Regions from separate parts of the Oharaeibacter diazotrophicus genome, predicted to be linked through region 4. Evidence: predicted binding sites of a transcription regulator. Region 4 holds the regulator's gene; each other region holds the start of a gene.
The links. Region 4 encodes LexA, which represses DNA repair genes until DNA is damaged. Its sites were predicted from a motif close to TGTTCNNNNTGTGTTCNG; they were not measured.
Positions count from the first base shown of each region.

Region 1: EDD54_RS09045 (YifB family Mg chelatase-like AAA ATPase) is a predicted target of LexA. The motif match lies at 3,105-3,122, and genes of this name have one in related genera.
Region 2: radA (DNA repair protein RadA) is a predicted target of LexA. The motif match lies at 3,333-3,350, and genes of this name have one in related genera.
Region 3: EDD54_RS13000 (helicase-related protein) is a predicted target of LexA. The motif match lies at 3,595-3,612, and genes of this name have one in related genera.

Region 1 is NZ_SNXY01000007.1:106,790-112,230, forward strand. It holds gene EDD54_RS09030 (aminotransferase-like domain-containing protein) at 1-1,220, shown strand, start outside; gene EDD54_RS09035 (YraN family protein) at 1,570-1,872, opposite strand; gene gshB (glutathione synthase) at 2,046-2,990, shown strand; gene EDD54_RS09045 (YifB family Mg chelatase-like AAA ATPase) at 3,176-4,711, shown strand; gene EDD54_RS22905 (ATP-binding protein) at 4,810-5,441, shown strand, end outside.
Region 2 is NZ_SNXY01000006.1:1,492,798-1,498,238, reverse strand. It holds gene purF (amidophosphoribosyltransferase) at 1-712, opposite strand, end outside; gene EDD54_RS07035 (CvpA family protein) at 1,038-1,691, opposite strand; gene radA (DNA repair protein RadA) at 1,869-3,299, opposite strand; gene EDD54_RS07025 (c-type cytochrome) at 3,452-4,384, shown strand; gene EDD54_RS07020 (benzoate/H(+) symporter BenE family transporter) at 4,465-5,441, shown strand, end outside.
Region 3 is NZ_SNXY01000008.1:136,358-141,798, forward strand. It holds gene EDD54_RS12980 (esterase-like activity of phytase family protein) at 1-857, shown strand, start outside; gene rpmB (50S ribosomal protein L28) at 1,695-1,994, opposite strand; gene EDD54_RS12995 (DUF3108 domain-containing protein) at 2,426-3,274, shown strand; gene EDD54_RS13000 (helicase-related protein) at 3,774-5,441, shown strand, end outside.
Region 4 is NZ_SNXY01000006.1:1,322,103-1,327,543, forward strand. It holds gene mmsA (multiple monosaccharide ABC transporter ATP-binding protein) at 1-31, opposite strand, end outside; gene chvE (multiple monosaccharide ABC transporter substrate-binding protein) at 123-1,172, opposite strand; gene EDD54_RS06260 (LysR family transcriptional regulator) at 1,488-2,516, shown strand; gene lexA (transcriptional repressor LexA) at 2,560-3,270, opposite strand; gene EDD54_RS06270 (LysR family transcriptional regulator) at 3,495-4,556, opposite strand; gene EDD54_RS06275 (NtaA/DmoA family FMN-dependent monooxygenase) at 4,999-5,441, shown strand, end outside.

The DNA of each region.
Region 1 (5,441 bases), on a different contig from region 4:
CCGGCTTCTACGTCGTTCCCGGCGTGCGCCCACCGCTCGCGTTCGCACCGGCGGTCGGGCGACCGCCGGCGGTCGATCCGTTCTGGGTCTCCCGGCTCGCCCTCGACGCCGATCCCGCCATGGCCAAGCCCGGCTGCGGCTGGCTGCCCGCCGACTGGATGCCGACGGAAGCGCTGCGCCGCGCCATCCGCACCGTGGCGCGATCCGACGCGGCGCTCCTGACCGACTACGGCGGCACGCGCGGCTCCCCGGCGCTGCGCCGGCTGCTCGCCAACCGGCTCGCCGACGAGGGTGTTCCGGTCGGCCCCGACCGCATCCTCCTGACCGCGTCGGGGACGCAGGCGATCGACCTCGTCTGCCGAATGCTGCTCCGGCCCGGCGATACGGTGATCCTCGACGATCCCTGCTACTTCAACTTCCAGGCCCTGCTCGGCGTCCACGGGGTCCGCACGGTCGGCGTGCCCTTCGGCGAGACGGGCCCCGACGTCGCCGCCTTCGAGGCGACGGTCGCCGCCGAACGACCGCGTCTCTACTTGACCAATGCCGCCCTCCACAACCCGACCGGTGCGACGATGGCGCCGCAGACCGCGCACCGGGTTCTCGCAGCCGCCGCCGCCCACGACGTCGTGGTCGTCGAGGACGACATCTTCGCCGACTTCGAGCCGGATCGCTCGGTGCGTCTCGCCGCCCTCGACGGCCTCGATCGGGTCGTGCGCGTCGGCAGTTTCTCCAAGACCCTGTCGGCGTCGGTGCGCTGCGGCTACGTTGCCGCGCGGGCCGACTGGATCGAGGCACTGGTCGACCTCCAGGTCGCCACCGGCTTCGGCGGGCCGAGCCCGGTCGCAGCGGAGGTGGTGGCCCGCCTGCTCGCCGAAGGCGGCTATCGCCGGCACGTGGAAGGGCTGCGTCGACGGCTCGACGGTGCCCGCCGTGACGCGGCGCGGCAACTCGGAGATCTCGGCATGGAGCCATGGACGATGCCGCGCGGCGGCTTCTACCTCTGGTGCCGCTTGCCGGACGGGCGGGACGGCGCCACAGTCGCCCGTGCGGCGCTCGGCGAGGGTGTGGTGCTCGCGCCCGGCGACGTCTTCGCGGTGTCCGGGTCCGCCGCGGCGTTCATGCGCTTCAACGTGGCGTGGGCACGCGACGCCCGCGCGCTCGACGTTCTGCGCCGCGCTCTCGACGGCCCCGCGGAGGAGGGGGCCGCCCCGGACGGATGAGGCCGCCACGATCGTCTTGGACGAGGACCGGACACCGCCGGTCGCCGGCACCACCGCGTCGTTCCACCCGCAAGCGCACTCGCGGGCGCGGGGCGACCGGCGGGCCCTCGTCGGTCCGACGGCGATCGGCGCGGACGTCAGTGCGTCCGCATCCGGCGGCACGAGCCCCGTACGCCGACGGGCTCCGGCGCCCGCGTCCCGGTTCGTCCCGGCGCGACGTCGCCGCTCGGACAACCGGTCGGAGCCGCGAGCGCCGGTCCGGTGGTGATCGCGCCGCTGCGTGCCGTGCCGGCCGCGGAGAGGGCGCGCGCATCGACCACCAGCAGCCGGTCGCTCCCGTGAATGCGGCTCAGAAGGCGTCGGCGACATAGCGGAACGACCTCCGTCCATACAGCGCCAGATCGAAGCGTACCGTCCGTGACGCGAGATCCGGATGGCGCGCCAGGAACAGGTCGGCCGCCGCACGGATCCGCCGCTCGGCCGTCGGCGTCAGCGGATCCTCCGGTCCGTCGCAGGCGTCGGTGCGTGCCTTGACCTCGACGAACGCCACCACGTTGCGGCGGCGCGCGACGAGGTCGATCTCGCCGGCGGCGGAACGTAGTCGTCGAGCGACGATCCGGTAGCCCGAGAGCCGCAGCCACCACGCCGTCACGTCCTCGGCTCGGAGCCCGAGGACATAGGCCGCTCGGCGCCGCGCGCCGTCGTCCGCGGCGCCGTACCGGGCGGTGTCGGCGCCGTGCTCCCCGGAACGTGTCCGGACGCCCCCGTTGCCCTCCGTTCGCGGAGGGCCCATAACCCGAGCCGAAGCCGTCATGGAGTGCCTCGATGTCGCTCGCCGTCGCCGTTCAGATGGACCACATCGCCAACATCCGGGTCGCCGGTGATTCCACCTTCGCCCTGTTGCTCGAGGCGGAGCGCCGCGGGCACCGCGTCGTGCACTACACCCCGGATCGACTGTCGATGCGGGGCAACGTCGTGTCCGCCCTCGTCGAACCGCTCGGGGTGCGCGACGTCGCCGCCGACCACTTCCACCTCGGCGAGCCCTATCGCGTCGACCTCGCGCAGATGGACGTCGTCCTGCTGCGCCAGGACCCGCCGTTCGACATGGCCTACGTCACCACCACGCACCTGCTCGAGCGCATCCATCCTGCGACGCTGGTCGTCAACGACCCCCGCGAGGTGCGCAATGCGCCCGAGAAGCTGTTCGTGATGGACTTTCCGGACCTGATGCCGCCGACGCTGATCAGCCGGGACCGCGACGACATCCGTGCCTTCCGCCGCGAATACGGCGACGTCGTCATGAAGCCGCTCTACGGCAACGGCGGCCAAGGCGTGTTCCGCGTCAAGCCCGACGACGAGAACTTCGGGTCCCTGCTCGACCTGTTCTCCACCCAGTTCCGCGAGCCGTGGGTGATCCAGCGCTACCTGCCGGCGGTGCGCGAGGGCGACAAGCGCATCATCCTGGTCGACGGCCGCTTCGCCGGCGCGGTCAACCGGGTTCCGGCCGCCGACGACCTGCGCGCCAACATGGTGCGCGGCGGTGCGGCGGAGACCACGGTGCTGACGGACCGCGAACGCGAGATCTGTGAACGGGTCGGCCCCGAACTCGCCCGTCGCGGCCTGCTCTTCGTCGGTATCGACGTCATCGGCGGCAACCTGACCGAGATCAACGTGACGTCGCCCACCGGCCTGCGCGCCATCCGCCGCCTCGGCGGCCCGGACGTCGCGGCGGCGATCTGGGACGTGATCGAAGAAAAGCGGCGCGGCTGAAAACCGCGACACCGCGGACACATCCTCGGGCAGGCCGGTCGTCATGGCTCACCTCCAGTCGAGTGGATCCTAAGGGGTACAACTTCGCTCCGTCAAGAACAAACGATCCCTAAATGTTCCCATCTCGTTCTTGACCGATCGGTTGTGCCCTGATAAGTTGCGCGAGTTGCAGGAGCGCGCTCGCCATGGTGACCCACGTCCGGACGGTCTGCTTCCAGGGTATCGAGGCCACCGCCGTGGACGTGCAGGTGCACATCGCGCCGGGACGTTTCGCCTTCAACATCGTCGGTCTCGCCGACAAGGCCGTCAGCGAGAGCAAGGAGCGTGTACGCGCGGCGCTTGCCGCATCCGGGCTGGCGCTGCCGTCGCGGCGGATCACCGTCAACTTGGCGCCGGCGGACCTGCCGAAGGAAGGCAGTCACTACGACCTGCCGATCGCGCTCGGCCTGATGGCGGCGATGGGTGCCTTGCCGGCCGACGCGCTCGAGGAGTTCGTGGTGCTCGGAGAACTCGCGCTCGACGGCACGGTGTCCCCCGTTGCGGGCGTTCTCCCGGCCGCGATCGCGGCGAACGGTGCCGACCTCGGGCTGATGTGTCCCCGCGCCTGCGGATCGGAGGCGGCCTGGGCCGACGAGGAGATGCCGGTGCTCGCGCCGGCGAGCCTGATCGCCGTCGTCAATCATTTCAAGGGCGTCCAGGTGATGAGCCGGCCGTCGCCGCGGGTGGCCGAGGGGCTCTCGCCGCTGCCGGATCTTTCCGAGGTCCGCGGCCAGGAGATGGCGAAGCGGGCGTTCGAGATCGCCGCGGCGGGCGGGCACAACCTCCTGATGGTCGGGCCGCCCGGGTCCGGCAAGTCGATGCTGGCGTCGCGACTGCCGTCGGTCCTGCCGCCGCTGTCCGCGCGCGAACTCCTCGAGATATCGATGATCGCCTCGGTCGCGGGCGCGTTGCCCGAGGGCCGCCTCTCCGATCGCCGCCCTTTCCGCGCCCCGCATCATTCGGCGTCGATGGCGGCACTGGTCGGCGGCGGACCGCGGGCTAGACCGGGGGAGATCTCGCTCGCCCATCACGGCGTGCTCTTCCTCGACGAGCTGCCCGAGTTCAATCCCGCTGTGCTTGACAGCCTGCGACAGCCGCTGGAGACCGGCGACATCATGATCGCGCGCGCCGCCGCCAAGGTGACCTATCCCGCGCGGTTCCAACTCGTTGCCGCGATGAACCCTTGCCGTTGCGGCATGGCCGGGATGCCCGGGCACACCTGTCGGCGTGGCGAGCGCTGTGCCGCCGAGTATCGCGAGCGACTGTCGGGGCCTCTGCTCGACCGCTTCGACATCACCATCGAGGTACCCGCCGTCAACGCGGCGGATCTGATGGCGCCACGGCGCCAGGGCGAGGCATCGGCCGCGGTGGCCGCCAGGGTGGCGGCCGCACGGCGGCGGCAGATGGAGCGTCACGCCGCTCTCGGCCGACCGGACCTGACGGTCAACGCGGCGCTGCCGCCGGGCCTGCTCGAGGTCGTGGCGCCACTCGACGCGGCCGGCAAGCGGCTGCTGCGCGAGGCGGCGGATGCGCTCGGACTGTCCGCCCGTGGCTATCACCGGGTCATGAAGGTCGCACGCACGCTCGCCGATCTGGAGGGCGACGAGTCCGTCGGACGGATGCACGTCGGCGAGGCGATCGCGATGCGCGGCACGCTCGAACCGCGGCGGCGCGCGGCATGAGCGCGGCGGTGTCCCCGGCAACCGAATGGCAAGGCCGGCCTGCTATGGTTCGGTCCTGGCAAGGCACCGCGGCGGCGGTTCGGTACGACGGTGAGCGGATGACGACGAAGGGAGCCGAACGGCGGGCAATGGCGGGAGCGCCGCTGCTCGATCGCCTGCACCTGCCCTTCGGTGCGCGGACCGCGATGGCGGCCGTCGGTGCGGTGGCCGCGATGGCGCTGCTGGCGCTCGCTCTCCTCGCCGCCCGTCGCGGGGCGACCGCGGAGGCCATGGTCGTCGCGTCCGTCTTCGCGCTCGTCCTGTCGGCGACGGCGTTCGTGCTCGGGCGCGGCACGTCACGCGGCGTGGCGATGGGGGCGTCCACGGAGGCGGCCTCCGTCGAGGCCGGCGCGGCGTCCCTGGACGAGAGCGCCGACCTCGTCGTTCGCTTCGATCGCCACGGCCGCATTGTCGAGGCCAGCCACGCGGTCGGCTCGCTGTTCGGTGGCGATGCGGCCGCCCTCGTTGGCGTCGTGCGCGGCGTCTTCGCCGCCGCACTGGTCGACGGTGAACTCGCCGCCGTGGCCGAGGCGCGGACGCGGATCGGCCGGCCGCCCCTGGTGCACTGGCAGGCGATCCGTGCGCAACTCGTCGGGCGCCGGCCCGAAGCAGGCGACGGCGATGCCCGGACCGGCGGGGTCGAACTCGCCGGCGACGTCCGGATCGTCACCGCGGCGGGAATGCGCTGGTA
Region 2 (5,441 bases), 170 kb from region 4:
TGACGACGACCATCTCGCCGGGCTCGAGCTCGCGCACGAAGCGGGCGCCGATGATGTCGAGCGCGCAGGTCTCGGAGGCGAACACGATCGCGCCGTCGAGGTCGCCCATGATCAGCGGGCGGATGCCCATCGGGTCGCGGGCGCCGATCAGCTTCTTCTGCGAGATGCAGACCAGCGACCACGCCCCCTCGATGCGCCCGAGCGCCTCGATCAGGCGGTCGACGATCTGGGTCTTCTGCGACGTCGCGACCAGGTGGAGGATGGTCTCGGTGTCGGAGGTCGATTGGAAGATCGAGCCGCGGCGCTGCAGTTCCTTCTGCAGCGTCATGGCGTTGGTCAGGTTGCCGTTGTGGGCGATCGCGAAGCCGCCGCCGGACAGCTCGGCGAACAGCGGCTGGACGTTGCGGATGCCCGAGCCGCCGGTGGTGGAATAGCGGGTGTGGCCGATGGCGCGGTCGCCCGGCAGGCGGGCGATCACCGAGGGCTTGGTGAAGTTGTCGCCGACGAGACCGATGTGGCGTTCGGTGAAGAAGTGCGCGCCGTCGAAGGACGAGATGCCCGCCGCCTCCTGGCCGCGGTGCTGCAGGGCGTGCAGGCCGAGCGCGGTGAGGGCCGCGGCGTTCTGGGCGCCGAACACGCCGAAGACGCCGCACTCCTCGTGCAGCTTGTCGTCGTCCGGGCCGCCGAACGGGTTCGTCGTGAAGTCTTCCATGCTTCGCCGTCCTCTCGCGCCGTCCGCGCCGGGAGCCGTCCCGCGAACGGATCGGCGCCGGACCAAGATGGCCGGCGCCGGGGAAACAGGGTTCTATCGCACCCGGCCGGGCCGGGAAACATGTCCGTTCGATGACGCGGCCCTGCGCCGCGCACATGGCGGAGGGGCCGGACCGTCCCGGTCGAGCGCAAATGGGGCCGGCCGGGGCTCCCCGCCAGGGCATTCTCCGACCAAGTTGCACGGACTTGGTCGGAGAAGGCCCCGGCCTGTCGAATCCGGAGCGATTTCCGATCGACCCGACGATTCCGTCGGGTCGGAAAGCGCTCTAGGGCTTGGTGCCGGTCGACTGGATCAACTGGTCGAGACCCTGCTGTTCGCCCGGCTTGTAGCCGTTGTCGGCGCCGTCGTCGGGGGCACCGGTATCGTCCGGCGCGTCGGCGGCGGGCGCACCCTCGCCGTGTTGCGGGTTCTGGAACTGCTCGAGGATCTGCTTTTCCGGGTCCTCCGGCAGCGCCGCCATCAGCCGGCCACCGATCATGTCGAGCAGCGGCTTCGCCTTGGCGTCGGCGACCCAGGTCGGCTGCTCCTCGGCCTTCGGCACGAACCAGTTGAAGAACAGCATGCCGACGACGACGAGCAGCAGGCCGCGGGCGGCGCCGAACACGAAGCCGAGCGTGCGGTCGAGCGCGCCGATCCGGCTGTCGAGCACGAAATCGGAGATGCGCATGGTGGCGAAACTGACGACCACCAGGGTCAGCAGGAACAGGCCGCCGGCCGAGGCCGCGACCGCGACCTGCTTCTGGGCGATGTGCTCCTGAACGGTCGGCAGCAGGTCGTCGTAGAAGAAGAAGGCGGCGGCCGCCGCGGCGATCCAGGCGGCGATCGACAGCACCTCGCGCACGAAGCCGCGGATCATCGCGAGCAACGCCGAGATCAGCATGATCACCAGCAGGATACCGTCGAGGAGCGTGATCGGCATCGTCGGCCTTTCCGATGGGCCGGCCGCCCCCGCGGACCCGCACCCGTGTCACCCGTTGCGGCCGTCCGGCCGGCGCCCCCCTGGGCGCTCCTCGCGCGATCCGCCCCGACGTGGATCGGGAGCAAATGCGCTCGGTGAGACTTCATTCGCCCGAATCGGCCGACGCGACAAGCCGCCTCACGTGGCCGAGGCCACGCGCCGCGGTCCGCCCGTCTCGACGGACCGGCCCGAGGCGATGCGGGCGACGAGATCGACGAGCTGGTCGACCGGGGCCACCGCAAGCGCGGGAGGCTCGCCTTCGCCGGGTTTGGTCCGCGGGGCGACGGCTCTCGAAAAACCGAGCTTTTCCGCCTCCTTGAGACGGGCCGGGGCATGCGCCACCGGCCTCACCGCCCCCGACAGGGCGACCTCGCCGAAATAGACGCAATCGGCCCCGAGGGCAACCCCGGCCAGGGACGACACCAGGGCGGCGGCGACGGCGAGGTCGGCCGCCGGCTCGGCGATCCTGAGGCCGCCGGCGACGTTGAGATAGACGTCGTGCTGGCCGAAGCGGACGCCGCAGTGCGCCTCCAGCACGGCGAGGATCATCGACAGGCGGTTGCCGTCCCAGCCGACCACCGCGCGACGGGCGGTGCCGAGCGTGGTCGGCGCCACCAGCGCCTGGACCTCGACCAGCACAGGCCGGGTGCCCTCCATGCCGGCGAACACCGCGGCGCCCGGGGCGGCCGTGTCGCGCGCGCCCATGAACAGGGCCGAGGGGTTCGGCACTTCGCGCAGGCCCCGCCCGGTCATCTCGAAGACGCCGATCTCGTCGGTCGGGCCGAAGCGGTTCTTGACGGCGCGCAGGACGCGGAAATGGCGGGCGCCGTCGCCCTCGAAGTAGAGCACGGCGTCGACCATGTGCTCGACCACGCGCGGGCCGGCGATGGTGCCCTCCTTGGTGACGTGGCCGACCAGGACGACGGTGGCGCCGCTCTCCTTGGCATAGCGGATCATCGCCTGGGCGGCCGTGCGCACCTGCGCCACCGTGCCCGGCGCGCTGTCGACCACCTCGGTCCACAGGGTCTGGATCGAATCGACCACGACGAGGTCCGGCGCGCGGCCGTCCGCGAGGGTGGTCAGGATGTCCTCGACGCTGGTCTCGGCGGCGAGCATGACGTCGGTGTCGGCGAGGCCGAGCCGCTCGGCGCGCAGGCGCACCTGCGCCACCGCCTCCTCGCCGGAGACGTAGACGACCCGGGCGCCGCGGCGCGCCAGCGTCGCCGCCGCCTGGATCAGCAGCGTCGACTTGCCGATGCCGGGGTCGCCGCCGACCAGCAGCGCCGAGCCGCGCACGAAGCCGCCGCCGGTGACGCGGTCGAGCTCGACGATGCCGGAGGCGATGCGCGGCGCGCTGTCGATCGCCCCCGACAGGCCCACCAGCGGCACCACCCGACCCTTGCGCATCGGCCGGCCCTTCTGGCCGACCACGCCGCCGCCGAGGCCCGGCGGCGCGCCGGCCTCCTTGACGATCGAGTTCCATTCGCCGCAGGATTCGCACTTGCCCGCCCATTTCGGCGTCGCCGCGCCGCAGGCCTGACAGACGTAGACGGTGGTTCGCTTCGCCATCGATTTCTCCGCACCCGCGGCACCATAGGGCAATGTTCCCGTTTTGTACAGGGTCGGCGAGCGCGGTTCGTGCCGATCGGTCACCGAGGCGTCAGTTGAGCCGTGGCAGGACTGCGCTACGATTCCGGAATCGCGCGTAGGAGGCCGTCCCGATGTTGAAGAAGCTGCTCGCCACCGCCGCCGTGCTCGCCGTCGCGGGCGGGGCGGGGTTCTGGGTGCTGACGATGCCGCGGACGGTGGCGGCCGGCGACCTGCCGCAGCACGTCGCCGACCTCGCCAACGGCGAACGGATGTTCAACGCCGGCGGCTGCGCCGGCTGCCACGCCGCGCCGGGCGCCAAGGGCGAGGAGCGCCTGAAGCTCGGCGGCGGCCTCGTGCTGGCGACGCCCTTCGGCAAGTTCCACGTGCCGAACATCTCGCCCGACGAGGCCACCGGCATCGGCGGCTGGTCGACGGCGGCCTTCGTGGGCGCCATGAAGAACGGCGTCGACGACGAGGGCGAGCACCTCTATCCCGCCTTCCCCTACGCCTCCTACACCCACATGCGGACCGAGGACCTGATCGACCTCGACGGCTACCTGCGCAGCCTGCCGAAGGTGGCGAACGCGGTGCCGGACCACGAGCTCGGCTTCCCGTTCAACGTCCGCCGCGGCCTCGGCCTCTGGAAGCTGCTCTACCTCGACCCCGCCCCGGTGGTGGCGCTGCCGGCCGACGCCTCGGACGCCGTGAAGCGCGGGCAGTATCTGGTCGAGGGGCCCGGCCACTGCGGCGAGTGCCACACCAGCCGCTCGCCGGCCGGCGGTCTCGACCGTTCCAAGTGGCTCGCCGGCGCGCCCAATCCGGAGGGCAAGGGCGTCATCCCCAACATCACCGGCGGCGAGGGCGGCATCGCCGACTGGAGCGAGGACGACATCGTCAACGCGCTCTCGACCGGCTTCAAGCCGGACTACGACAGCTTCGGCGGCTCGATGGTCGAGGTGCAGGAGAACATCTCCAAGCTGCCGCCCGAGGACATCGCGGCGATCGCGGCCTATCTGAAGGCGGTGCCGAAGCTGCCGGCCGCGGCGAAGAAGGACGAGAGTTGAAGCTGCGCCACGAGGGGGTTACGCGGCGGCGGGAGCCGGGCTAGGGTCCGGCCTCCCTCCTCCAGCGGGTGTCGAACAGAGTGCTGCGGTCCTTCTCCGTGCAGGCGACGTCGGCGGGTCTGCTCGCCGCCTTCGTCGGTTTCGCCAGTTCCTTCGCCGTCTGCGTCAACGGTCTCGTGGCGGTCGGCGCCAGCCCGGCCGAGGCGGCGTCGGGCCTGATGGCGCTCGCGGTCGCCATGGGCCTCTCCGGCATCCTGCTCAGCGTCCGCTTCCGGATGCCGATCAGCGTGGCGTGGTCGACGCCGGGCGCGGCGCTGCTCGCCACCGCCGGCGCGGTCGACGGCGGCTTCCCGGCGGCGGTCGGGGCGTTCCTGGTCGTCGGCGCGGCGATCGTGGTCGCCGGCCTCTGGAAGCCGCTCGGGCGCGCCGTCGCCGCGATCCCGGCGCCGCTCGCCAACGCCATGCTCGCCGGCGTGCTGCTCGGGCTCTGCCTGAAGCCGGTGAAGGCTGTGGCGGCCGAGCCGGTGCTCGGCCTCGTGATCGTCGCGGTCTGGGCGCTGGTGGCGCGCTGGAAGCGGGTGCTGGCAGTGCCTGCGGCGGTGATCGTGGCGGTGGTCGCGATCGCGGCGACGACGACGATGCCGGCCGGCGTGGTCGCCGGCCTCGCGCCACATCCGGTGTTCACGGTGCCGACGCTGTCGGTGTCGGCGCTGGTGGGCATCGCGGTGCCGCTGTTCATCGTCACCATGGCCTCGCAGAACATCCCGGGCATGGCGGTGCTGAACGTCAACGGCTACCGGCCCGACCTCGGGCCGCTCCTGCGCGGCACCGGCCTGTTCACGCTGCTGGCCGCGCCCTTCGGCGGCCACGCGGTCAACCTCGCGGCGATCACCGCGGCGCTCTGCGCCGGCCCCGACGCCCACCCGGACCCGTCTCGGCGCTGGTGGGCGGCGGTGGTCTGCGGCGTCGCCTACGTCGTGCTCGGCCTCGTCTCCGGCGCGGCGACGGCCTTCATCGCCGCCTCGCCGCCGGTGCTGATCGAGGCGGTGGCGGGCCT
Region 3 (5,441 bases), on a different contig from region 4:
TCGTCGGCGGCTTCGAGGTCGAGTCCCCCGCGCCCGAACTCGGCGGCCTCTCCGGCCTCGTGGTCGACCCCGGCGGCGGCGGCCTGTTGTCGCTGTCCGACGACGGGCTGATGCTGCGCGCCGCCATCCTGCGCGACGACGCCGGCCGGCCGGTCGGGCTCGCCGACGGCCGGATCCGGCCGATGGACGTCGCCGGCGAGGGCCGGCTGTCGAAGTGGGAGGTCGACAGCGAGTCGCTCGACGTCACGGTCCGCGACGGCGTCCCGATCGCCGGCGTCAGCTTCGAGGGCGAGCCGCGGATGATGGTCGCGCCGATCGGCGCCGACGGCTTTCCCGGGACGCTGGAAAATCGGCCGCTGCCGGCCGACGCCCGCCGCGTGCGCAACACCAAGGGCTTCGAGAGCCTCGCCTTCGGCCCCGTCGGCTCGCCCCTCGACGGCCGCACCGTCCTGATCGCCGAGCGCGCGCCCCGCGACGCCGTCGACGACGACCGCCCCGGCTGGATCCTCGGCGGCCCCGAGCCGCTGCGCTTCCACCTGAAGGCCGTCGGCGCCTACGACGCCACCGACGCCAAGTTCGGCCCGGACGGCCGGCTCTACGTCCTCGAGCGGCTCTACACGCTCTCCGAGGGCGTCCGCGCCCGCATCCGCCGCATTCCCATGGCCGACCTCGTCGACGGCGCCGTGGTCGACGGCGAGGTCGTGTTCGAGGCGAGCCTCGCCGACCAGATCGACAACATGGAGGGCCTCTCGCTCTGGCGCACGAGCGCCGGCGAGACCCGCGTCTCCCTGATCTCCGACAACAACCGCTCCTTCCTGCAGCGCACGGTCTACCTGGAGTTCCGGCTGGCGGAGTGAGGCTTCGGGCTTCGGGCTTCGGGCTTCGGGCTTCGGGCTTCGGGCTTCGGGCTTCGGGCTTCGGGCTTCGGGCTTCGGGCTTCGGGCTTCGGGCTTCGGGCTTCGGGCTTCGGGCTTCGGGCTTCGGGCTTCGGGCTTCGGGCTTCGGGCTTCGGGCTTCGGGCTTCGGGCTTCGGGCTTCGGGCTTCGGGCTTCGGGCTTCGGAGAAGCGGACTCCACACCGCCACCGTCGACAAGGCCGCACTACGCCTCGGCCGCGTCCCCTCCCCCCTTGTGGGGGAGGGACAGGGAGAGGGGTACGCGCGACCTTCACCGCCGTGGCGGTCGCAACGTCGCGACCCCTCTCTCCAACTCTCCCCCACAAGGGGGGAGAGGGCCCGTCGAGGGCGAGGCGAAGGGTGTGGCCAACGAAATCCGTCGCAGTGTCGATCCGACGCGCGAGGACAATGGCCGGCGAGAAGACCCAAGCAGGATCGCGCCGACCTCCTCCCGTCCCGCCGACGGCCTTCGAACGAACCCGAACCTCCCCACCGCGTCCCCTCCCCCTTGGAGGGGGAGGGACAGGGAGAGGGGGCCGACGCGCCGACGTCGGATGCCGACCGAGCCCCGGTGCCGCACCCGGGGTGGCCGCCGTCACGCAGCCCTCCGCCCGCTCGCCGCCGGGGACGGCGCGTTCGTCGACAGTCGATGAGCGGGCGCCCCGCGCGGCCGGATGCCCCCGAACACGCCCGCCCATCCGAAATCACCCTGAACGCACGAAACCCCGAGCGCGGCTCGCACCGCGTCGGGGTTCCGAAACTCGTCTCGACCAAACGGCGCCCGTGGGCGCCGTGCCGGTCAGGCCGCGACGGCGGCTTCGGCGGCCTTCTTGGCGATCTGCTTCTTCAGCAGGCGGGCGCGCGGCGACAGCTCGTCCTCGGACGACTTCGCCAGGAAAGCGTCGAGGCCGCCGCGGTGCTCGACCGAGCGCAGCGCGTTGGCCGAGATGCGCAGGCGCACCGACTGGCCGAGCGTGTCGCTGATCAGGGTGACCGCGCACAGGTTCGGCAGGAAGCGGCGCTTGGTCTTGTTGTTGGCGTGGGAGACGTTGTTGCCCACGAGGACGGCCTTGCCGGTCAGTTCGCAGCGCCGAGCCATCGCGATACCCTCTTCCTTTGGCAGCGGGGCGCGCGCACCTTGCGGTCGGCTGCCTCCGCCATGCGTGAGACGAGCGCCGCCCGGGCCATCCGGACGCCGCCGATTTGAAAGTCGCGCTTCTATAGAGACGCCGCCGCCACCCGTCAACCCTCGGAACCGGCCGTTTCCGCCGCTCCGGGCCGGCCGCGACGGCTCCGGCGCGCGGCATCGGCTGGCCTCGGGCAGTCTCGGCGAGACAGGCGTTAACCCTCCTGTTACCATATCGCCCGAACATTCGGGACGTGCCCCGCCGCGATCCTCGCGTCCGGGGCAAGTTGTTCCGAAGCCGTCCCGCCCCGCGGGAACCGCGACGCCGGACCGGCGTCGACGGCCGACCTCGAGGCCGGGATCGGGGCATTCTCGTGACGTCCGGCGTCTGGAGGCGATCAGTGGTGTCCCAGTTGGAATCTTCCCTGTCGACGGCGATCCGGGGCTCCGCGGTCGCGGCGGTCGCCGCCCTGCTCTCGACGACGCCGCTGGCGGTGGCGGCGCCGCGCGCCGGCGAGACCCAGGCGCTCTACGACGTCTCCTTCATGGGCTTCGGCATCGCCAAGGGTTCGCTGGCGGTCCGGGTCGAGCGCGGCTCCTACGCCGCCAAGCTGCACATCTCGACCTCGGGCCTCGCCCGGATCATCTCCTCCGAGGAGAGCTACGCCACCGCCAAGGGCCGGCTCGGCCGCAGCCTGACGCCGGCGAGCTACGAGCTGATGTCGCGCGGGGACAAGGTCACCGAGGTCGACATGGGCCTCGCCGGCGGCCGGATCCGCAGCCTGAAGGCGATCCCGGAACTCGCCGAGCGCGACGACCGCATCCCCGTCAAGGCCGAGCACAAGCGCGGCGTGATGGACCCGCTGTCGGCGGCGCTGGTGCCGGTCTCCGGCAAGGGCGGCAAGGAGGTCTGCGACCGTACCCTGCCGATCTTCGACGGCTGGACCCGCTACGACATCCGCCTGTCCTACAAGGACACCAAGAAGATCGAGGTGCCCGGCTATTCCGGCGACGCCGTGGTCTGCGGCGCCCGCTGGGTCCCGGTCGCCGGCCACCGCGCCGGCAACAAGTCGACCGCCTTCATGGAATCGAATCGCGATCTCGAGGCCTGGTTCGTCCCCGCCGCGGACGAGGGCCTGATGCTGCCCTACAAGATCTCCGTGAAGACCATGAAGGGCATGCTGGTGGTCCAGGCCCGCCAGTTCGGCGACGGCGCCAAGCCGGCCGTCGAGCAGGCCACCGCCGCCAACTGACCCCCGTCCGGGCCACGTGTCCGTCGGTTCGCGAGGCGCCCTTCCGGGCGCCTCGTCCGTTTCCGGCGCCCGGTTCACGTCGGTGGACACCGGTTAACGTCCGGTTAACGGTCGGTTGGCGAAAAGCAGCATTGGTTAACCATGTCGCCGGGTCGAAGCAGAGCGCGCGGAATCGTCTTGACGACGATTCCGGTGCCGAATCGATCTTGCCGACGCAAACGCCGTTCGACTCCAGATCCTGTCCCCCGAGGGCGCCCGGACCCGAGATCTGGTGGGGAACGAATCCGGAATCCCTTGCGGACGCCGATTCGGTCGCCATCTGTTCGGCGTAGGTTCCGAACGCCGCCGGCGCCGCCCACCGGGCGGGATTGTTCCGTCGGCGCGCGGAAATATCCCCGCGCGTCCGGCCTCGCCCCGTGCTAGAGACGGCCGGCCGGCCGGGGACGTCCCTGCCGCCGACGCCCCTTCGAGACGACGTTCCAGGACGCCGGCCGAACCGATGACAGTGATCCAGCGGGCCCCTCTGGCCTCGGCGACCCGGGCCCGGACCGTCACGGCGGTGCTCGGACCCACCAACACGGGCAAGACCCACCTCGCCATCGAGCGGCTGCTCGGGCACGCCTCCGGCGCGATCGGCCTGCCGCTGCGCCTGTTGGCGCGCGAGGTCTACGGCCGCATCTCGGCCCGCGCCGGGGTGTCGCAGGTGGCACTGGTCACCGGCGAGGAGAAGATCGTCCCGCCCGGCGCGCGCTACTGGGTCTCCACCGTGGAGGCGATGCCGCGCGACCTCGACGTCGCCTTCGTGGCGATCGACGAGGTCCAACTCGCCGGCGACCTCGAGCGCGGCCACGTCTTCACCGACCGCCTCCTCAACGTCCGCGGCACCCACGAGACGCTGCTGCTCGGCTCGGCCACCGCCAGGCCCTTGATCGAAAAGCTGATGCCGGGCGTGAACGTGGTGAGCCGGCCCCGGCTCAGCCAGCTCGTCTACGCCGGCGAGAAGAAGCTCACGCGGCTGCCGCAGCGCTCGGCGATCGTCGCCTTCTCCGCCGAGGAGGTCTACGCCGTCGCCGAACTGATCCGGCGCCAGCGCGGCGGCGCGGCGGTGGTGATGGGCGCCCTCTCCCCGCGCACCCGCAACGCCCAGGTGGCGCTGTTCCAGAACGGCGACGTCGACTTCCTGGTCGCCACCGACGCCGTCGGCATGGGTCTCAACCTCGACGTCGACCACGTCGCCTTCGCCCAGGCGCGCAAGTTCGACGGCTACCAGTTCCGCAACCTGACCCCGTCGGAACTCGGCCAGATCGCCGGCCGCGCCGGCCGCTTCCTCAACGACGGCACCTTCGGCGTCACCGGTCGGGTCGCCCCGTTCGACGAGGACCTCGTCCAGGCGATCGAGAGCCACGACTTCGAGCCGGTGAAGACGTTCCAGTGGCGCAACGCCGACCTCGACTTCGCCTCGGTCGCGGCGCTGCGGCGCTCGCTCGACCGCCAGCCGAACACCGACGGCCTCGCCCGCGCCCTGCCCTCGGACGACCAGCGCGCCCTCGACCACGCGCTCCGCGACGAGGCGGTCGCCGACCGGGCGGCCGGCCGCGACCGGGTCGGCCTGCTCTGGGACACCTGCCAGGTCCCCGATTTCCGCAAGATCTCGCCGGCCCACCACGGCGACCTCGTGATCTCGCTCTACCGCTTCCTGACCGATCGCGGCCGCATCCCCGACGACTGGTTCGCCCGGCAGGTCGGGCTCGCCGACCGGGTCGACGGCGACATCGACAGCCTGTCGCAGCGCCTCGCCGACATCCGCACCTGGACCTTCGTCGCCAATCGTTCCGCATGGCTCGACGATCCCCTCCATTGGCAAGACCGCACGCGCGCGATAGAGGATCGTCTGTCCGACGCGCTGCACGACCGCCTGACGCAGCGCTTCGTCGACCGGCGCACGTCCGTCCTCATGAAACGCCTGAGAGAAAACGCCATGCTCGAAGCCGAAATCACCGGGACCGGCGCCGTGCTCGTCGAAGGGCAGCACGTCGGCGAGCTCCACGGGTTCCGGTTCCTGCCCGACCCGTCGACCGTCGCCGAATCCCCCGACGGCAAGGCGGTGCGGGCCGCGGCGGCCAAGGCGCTGTCGAGCGAGTTCGAGCGCCGCGCCGACCGGATCTCC
Region 4 (5,441 bases):
CCAGGATGGTGTCCATTCCGGTCCCTGTCATCTCGGTCTCGTCCCACCCGTGACTGTCGGGGCCCGGCCGCTCGGACCGGGCCCCGTTCTCGTTCGCGTCCGTCGCCGTGGCGACGCCGCGATCAGTTCTCGATCTGCTCCTTGGTGTAGTAGCCCGAGCCGACCAGGATCGACTCCCAGTTCGACTTGTCGACCAGCACCGGCTTGAGCAGGTAGGACGGCACGACCTTGACGCCGTTGTCGTAGGTCTTGGTGTCGTTGATCTCCGGCTCCTTGCCCGAGAGCACGTCGTCGACGAGCTTGGCGGTCACCTTGGCGAGCTCGCGGGTGTCCTTGAAGATCGTCGAATACTGCTCGTCGGCGAGGATCGACTTGACCGACGGCAGCTCGGCGTCCTGGCCCGAAACGAACGGGAAGGGCTGCTCGGCGGTGCCGTAGCCGACCGCCTTCAGCGACGACAGGATGCCGATCGACAGGCCGTCGTAAGGCGACAGCACGGCGTCGACGCGCTTGTCGGTGTAGTAGGCCGACAGGAGGTTGTCCATGCGGGCCTGGGCGACCGCACCGTCCCAGCGCAGGGTGCCGACCTTGTCCATGCCGGTCTGGCCGGACTGGACGACGAGCTTGCCGGCGTCGATCTGCGGCTGCAGGACGCTCATGGCGCCGTTGTAGAAGAAGAAGGCGTTGTTGTCGTCCGGCGAACCGCCGAACAGCTCGATGTTGAACGGACCCTTGCCCTCTTCGACACCGAGCGCCTTGACGAGCGAGGTCGCCTGCAGCACGCCGACCTGGAAGTTGTCGAAGGTGGTGTAGTAGTCGACGTTGCCGGAGTCGCGGATCAGGCGATCGTAGGCGATCACCTTGATGCCGGCCTCGTTGGCCTTCTGCAGGACGTCCTTCAGCGTGGTGCCGTCGATCGCCGCAACCACCAGGACCTTGGCGCCCTTGGTGACCATGTTCTCGATCTGGGCGAGCTGGTTCGGGATGTCGTCCTCGGCGTACTGGAGGTCGGTCTCGTAACCGGCCGCCTGGAACTCCTTCACCATGTTGTCGCCGTCCGCGATCCAGCGCGCGGAGGACTTGGTCGGCATCGAGATGCCGATGGTGCCCTTGTCCGCGGCGGCGGCCGGGCCGACGAAGGCGGCGACGCCGATGGCGAACGCGGTCAGCATGGAAGCGATCAGTTTCAAGGTCTCTCTCCCTCGGTCTTCGGACGGAGGAGCCGCCCGAGCCGCACCCGTCGCGGGGCGCGGCGGGCCGGCCGCCGGCGTCTCACTCCCCGGAGGCGGCGGACGGACGGGCTGCGTCGGTCCGTGCCCGTGGCACGGCGCTTCGACGGTCCCGCATTCGGCCGGCATCCTCCTCCAACCCGCCCGGCGATCCCACCGCCGGAAACGAGCCCGCGCACATTAGGGCCCCACAGCTATAACCGTCTAATGACGTTTCACGCCGTTGCCATAGCCGATCCGGCATGTATAGCTCACGTCATGGAAACGTCCCCTCCCCGTCCGCCGCGCACCGCGGACAAGTCCCCCGGCCGCCGCGTCGCGGCCACGCCACCCGGTGACCGGCTGCTGCGCAGCGGCCTCAAGGTCAAGCACCTGCTCCTGCTCGTCGCCCTCGACGACCACCGCAAGCTGCACCGCGCCGCCGAAGCCATGAACCTCAGCCAGCCCGCCGCCTCCAAGATGCTCGGCGAGATCGAGAAGATGGTCGGCGCGGCCATGTTCGAGCGGCTGCCGCGCGGCATAGAGCCGACCCGCTACGGCGAGGCGCTGATCCGGCGCTCGCGCACCGTGCTCGCCGAACTCGGTCAGGCCGGCACCGAGATCACCGCGCTCCGCGTCGGCGAGGGCGGCGCGGTCGCGATCGGCACCGTGATGTCGCCCGCGGCCGAGATCATGGTCGACGCGATCGAGCGGGTGCGCGCCCGCATGCCGCGCGTCCAGATCACGGTCCAGGTCGACACCAGCGACGTGCTCGCCGGCCATCTCACCGCCTCCCGGCTCGACTTCATGATCGGGCGCATCCCGCCCGGCGTCGATCCATCGCCCTTCGTCTACCGCGAGATCCGCGAGGAAACGGCGGCGCTCCTCGTCCGTGCCGAGCATCCGCTCGCCGGCCGCGCGGCCGTCCGCCCGGAGGACCTCTACGACCGCGACTGGGTCATGCAGGCGCGCGGTTCGCTGCTGCGGCGCAGCCTCGAGGCGCTCCTGCGCCGCCACGGCGTGCCGCCGCCGGTCAGGGTGATCGACACCCCGTCGGTGATGATGGCGACGCTCCTCGTCGCCAGGACCGATTCGATCCTGCCGGTCGCCGAGCCGGTCGCCGACCTCTTCCTCGCCGCCGGCCGATTCGTGAAGCTCTCGCTCACCGAGAAGCTCACCGTCGAGCCCTACGGCCTGATCCGCATCGCCGGCCGGCCGCTCTCGCCGGCCGCAGCCGCCTTCTACGCAACGCTCGAGGACCTCGTCTGGGGCCTTCCCGCGCCGGTCGAGGGCGAACCCGCGGCCTGAGCGCCGCTCGCGGCGGTCGGATCGGCCGCCGCCGCGACGGCGATCAGTAGCGCCGCATCAGCGCGACCAGCCGGCCCTGGATGCGGACGCGGTCGGGCCCGAAGATGCGGGTCTCGTAGGCGGGATTGGCGGCCTCGAGGGCGATCGAGGCGCCCTTCTTGCGCAGACGCTTCAGCGTCGCCTCCTCGTCGTCGACCAGCGCGACCACGATGTCGCCGGTGTCGGCGGAGTCCGAGCGCTTGATGACGACGGTGTCGCCGTCGAGGATGCCGGCCTCGATCATCGAATCGCCGCGGACCTCGAGAGCGAAATGCTCGCCGAGGGCGACGAGGTCGATCGGGACGTGGATGGTGTGGGAGTGGTTCTGGATCGCCGAGATCGGCACGCCCGCCGCGATCCGCCCCATCACCGGCACCGGCATGGTGTCACGGCTCTCGGGCGCCGGCTCCGGCGCGGGCACGGCCCTCGGACGGCCGAGATTGCCCTCGATCACGCTCGGCGCGAAGCCGCGCCGCGGCCGTCCCGGCCCGGGCTGGACGCTGTCCGGCAGCTTGATGACCTCGAGTGCGCGCGCCCGGTTCGGCAGGCGCCGGATGAAGCCGCGCTCCTCGAGCGCGGTGATCAGGCGATGGATGCCCGACTTCGACTTCAGGTCCAGAGCGTCCTTCATCTCGTCGAAGGACGGCGGAACGCCGGACTCCTTGAGCCGCTCGTGGATGAACATCAGAAGTTCGAGCTGCTTGCGCGTCAGCATCGGGACCCCCTGGCCGGAGCGCCGAAATCGGAACGGCCCGAGTGCCGCGCGATTCGGTACAAAACACGAACACAGTTAACATGTTCCGTGTGTGTTCCGCAAGAGCCGGTGTCCGTCGTTCCAGATCCTATCCGATGGCGCGGCCCGCTTTCGACCCTCGACCCGCGATCGACGGGTGCGAAGCGTCACGCCGCGGGGACGCCGGTTCGTGGCCGGAGCGCGCTTCAGTCGGCCTGACGCAGCCCCGTGGCCGTCACCAGCCGGGACGCGTCGCGCACCGTCGGGCGTGCGTCGGCGGCGACGGCGACGCGGGCGCGGACGGGGGACTGCGCCGGGTGGCGGTGCGCCGGCGGGGCGGAGGGAATCGCGGCGGGCGCTTCCATGTGGGCGTCGATCAGGCAGTCGACGAAGCGGCGGGCGAGCTTGAAGTCGGTCGAACTCGGTCCGAGCACGGCGGCGACGCGGCTAACGTGGCGGGTGATGTCGGGACGCAGCAGACGCAGCCGCCCGACGGCGACGTGCGGGGCGGCGACGTGGTCGGGCAGGAGGCCGATGTTGCGCCCCGACAGGATCAGCGTCGTCTGGGCGTGGGCGCCGTGGCCGATGTCGCCGCGCGTGGCGGCGTTGCGGGTGCGCTCCGGATGGAAATACTCGTGGTGGCCGCGGTTGGCGTAGCTGGCGGCGTCGATGTCGGCCCGCGAGATGTTGTCGTCGGGCACGGCGAACAGCGGATGGCCCGCGGCACAGTAGAAGTGCGATTCCTCGTCGAACAGGTGCTCGAAGGTGAGCTGGCCGAAGTGGTCGTTGACGAGGCCGATGCCGACGTGGACCAACCCGTCGGCGACCCTGCCGGTCATCTGGAAACCCAGCATGATCTCCATGCGGTAGCGGATCTGCGGGTAGTAGTCCGAGAAGCGGGCGATCGCCTCGGCGATGCGGGCGCGGGGATTGTCGACCACGTGGTCCTGAATGCCGATGACGAGCTCGTGGCCGGCGCCGTCGTGCAGGTTCGAGGCCCGTTTCCTGAAGGTCTCGACCGAGGAGAACAGCTCCTTGGCCGCCTCGTAGACGATCTCGCCCTCCGGGAACAGCTTGAAACCGCGCGGCCCGCGCTGGCACAGCCGCGCGCCGAGACGGATCTCGAGCGACTTCAGGTACTCGCTCAGCATCGACTGCGACAGGTTCAGCGTCGCCTGGGCGGCGGTGAAGCTGCCCTCCTCGACGATCGTGCAGAAGCAGCGCAGCAGCTTCAGGTCGATGTCGTGGATCTGCGTCAGGTTCGACATGGCGGGCGTTCCTGATCTCCACGACCGCCGTCGGGGGCACGGACGGTCGGAATACGGAAAACTACGCAACCGGCGTGCCAGTCATGTTGCATCGCAAGAGATGCGGAGTCCGAGCGCCGTACCGCGGCGCGGCGAGATCGGTCGGCGGAAGGCCGACACCCGCGACAAACATTTGTTCTACAACGATCTTTTCGGCCGGCCGCGTGCCATCGCCGCACCCGGCCCATTCGGCGCCGACCGCCGGCGTCGGCTCGTGCCGGGCATGCCGCCCGGGGACCGGGCTGCGGATCTTTCGTCCAAAAATCAAGCCGTTGCCCAATTCGTCAGCCTCGCCCTCCCCGATCGGAGCTTTGCCCATTGCCGATGGAAGCCGTTGTTGCACTGCGGTTGACTGGTCCCGAGGCGCCCACCCCGGACCGTCGCCAACCGCCACGAGGCCGCGATGCCCAAGCCGTTCCACCTCGCCTGGTTCATGAACTTCTCGGTCGACGAATGGAACGCGCCCTTCTCGGCCGGCGGCGATCCCTGGACCGGCGAGTTCTACATCGACATGGCCAAGGCGATGGAGCGGGCCTGCTTCGACTACATCATGATCGAAGACACGCTGATGATCGCCGACGCCTACGGCGACTCGATGGAGGCCTATCTCAAGTACGCCCTGATGGGCCCCAAGGGCGACCCCGCGCCGTTGGCGGCGATGATCGCCAACCACACCTCGAAGCTCGGGGTGGTGGCGACGCTCTCCACCATGGCCTACCCGCCCTTCATGCTGGCGCGGCTGTGCTCCACCCTCGACAGCATCGCGCAGGGCCGCTTCGGCTGGAACATCGTCACCACCGGCGAGAACCACGCCGCGCGCAACTTCGGCATGGACGAACTGCCGCC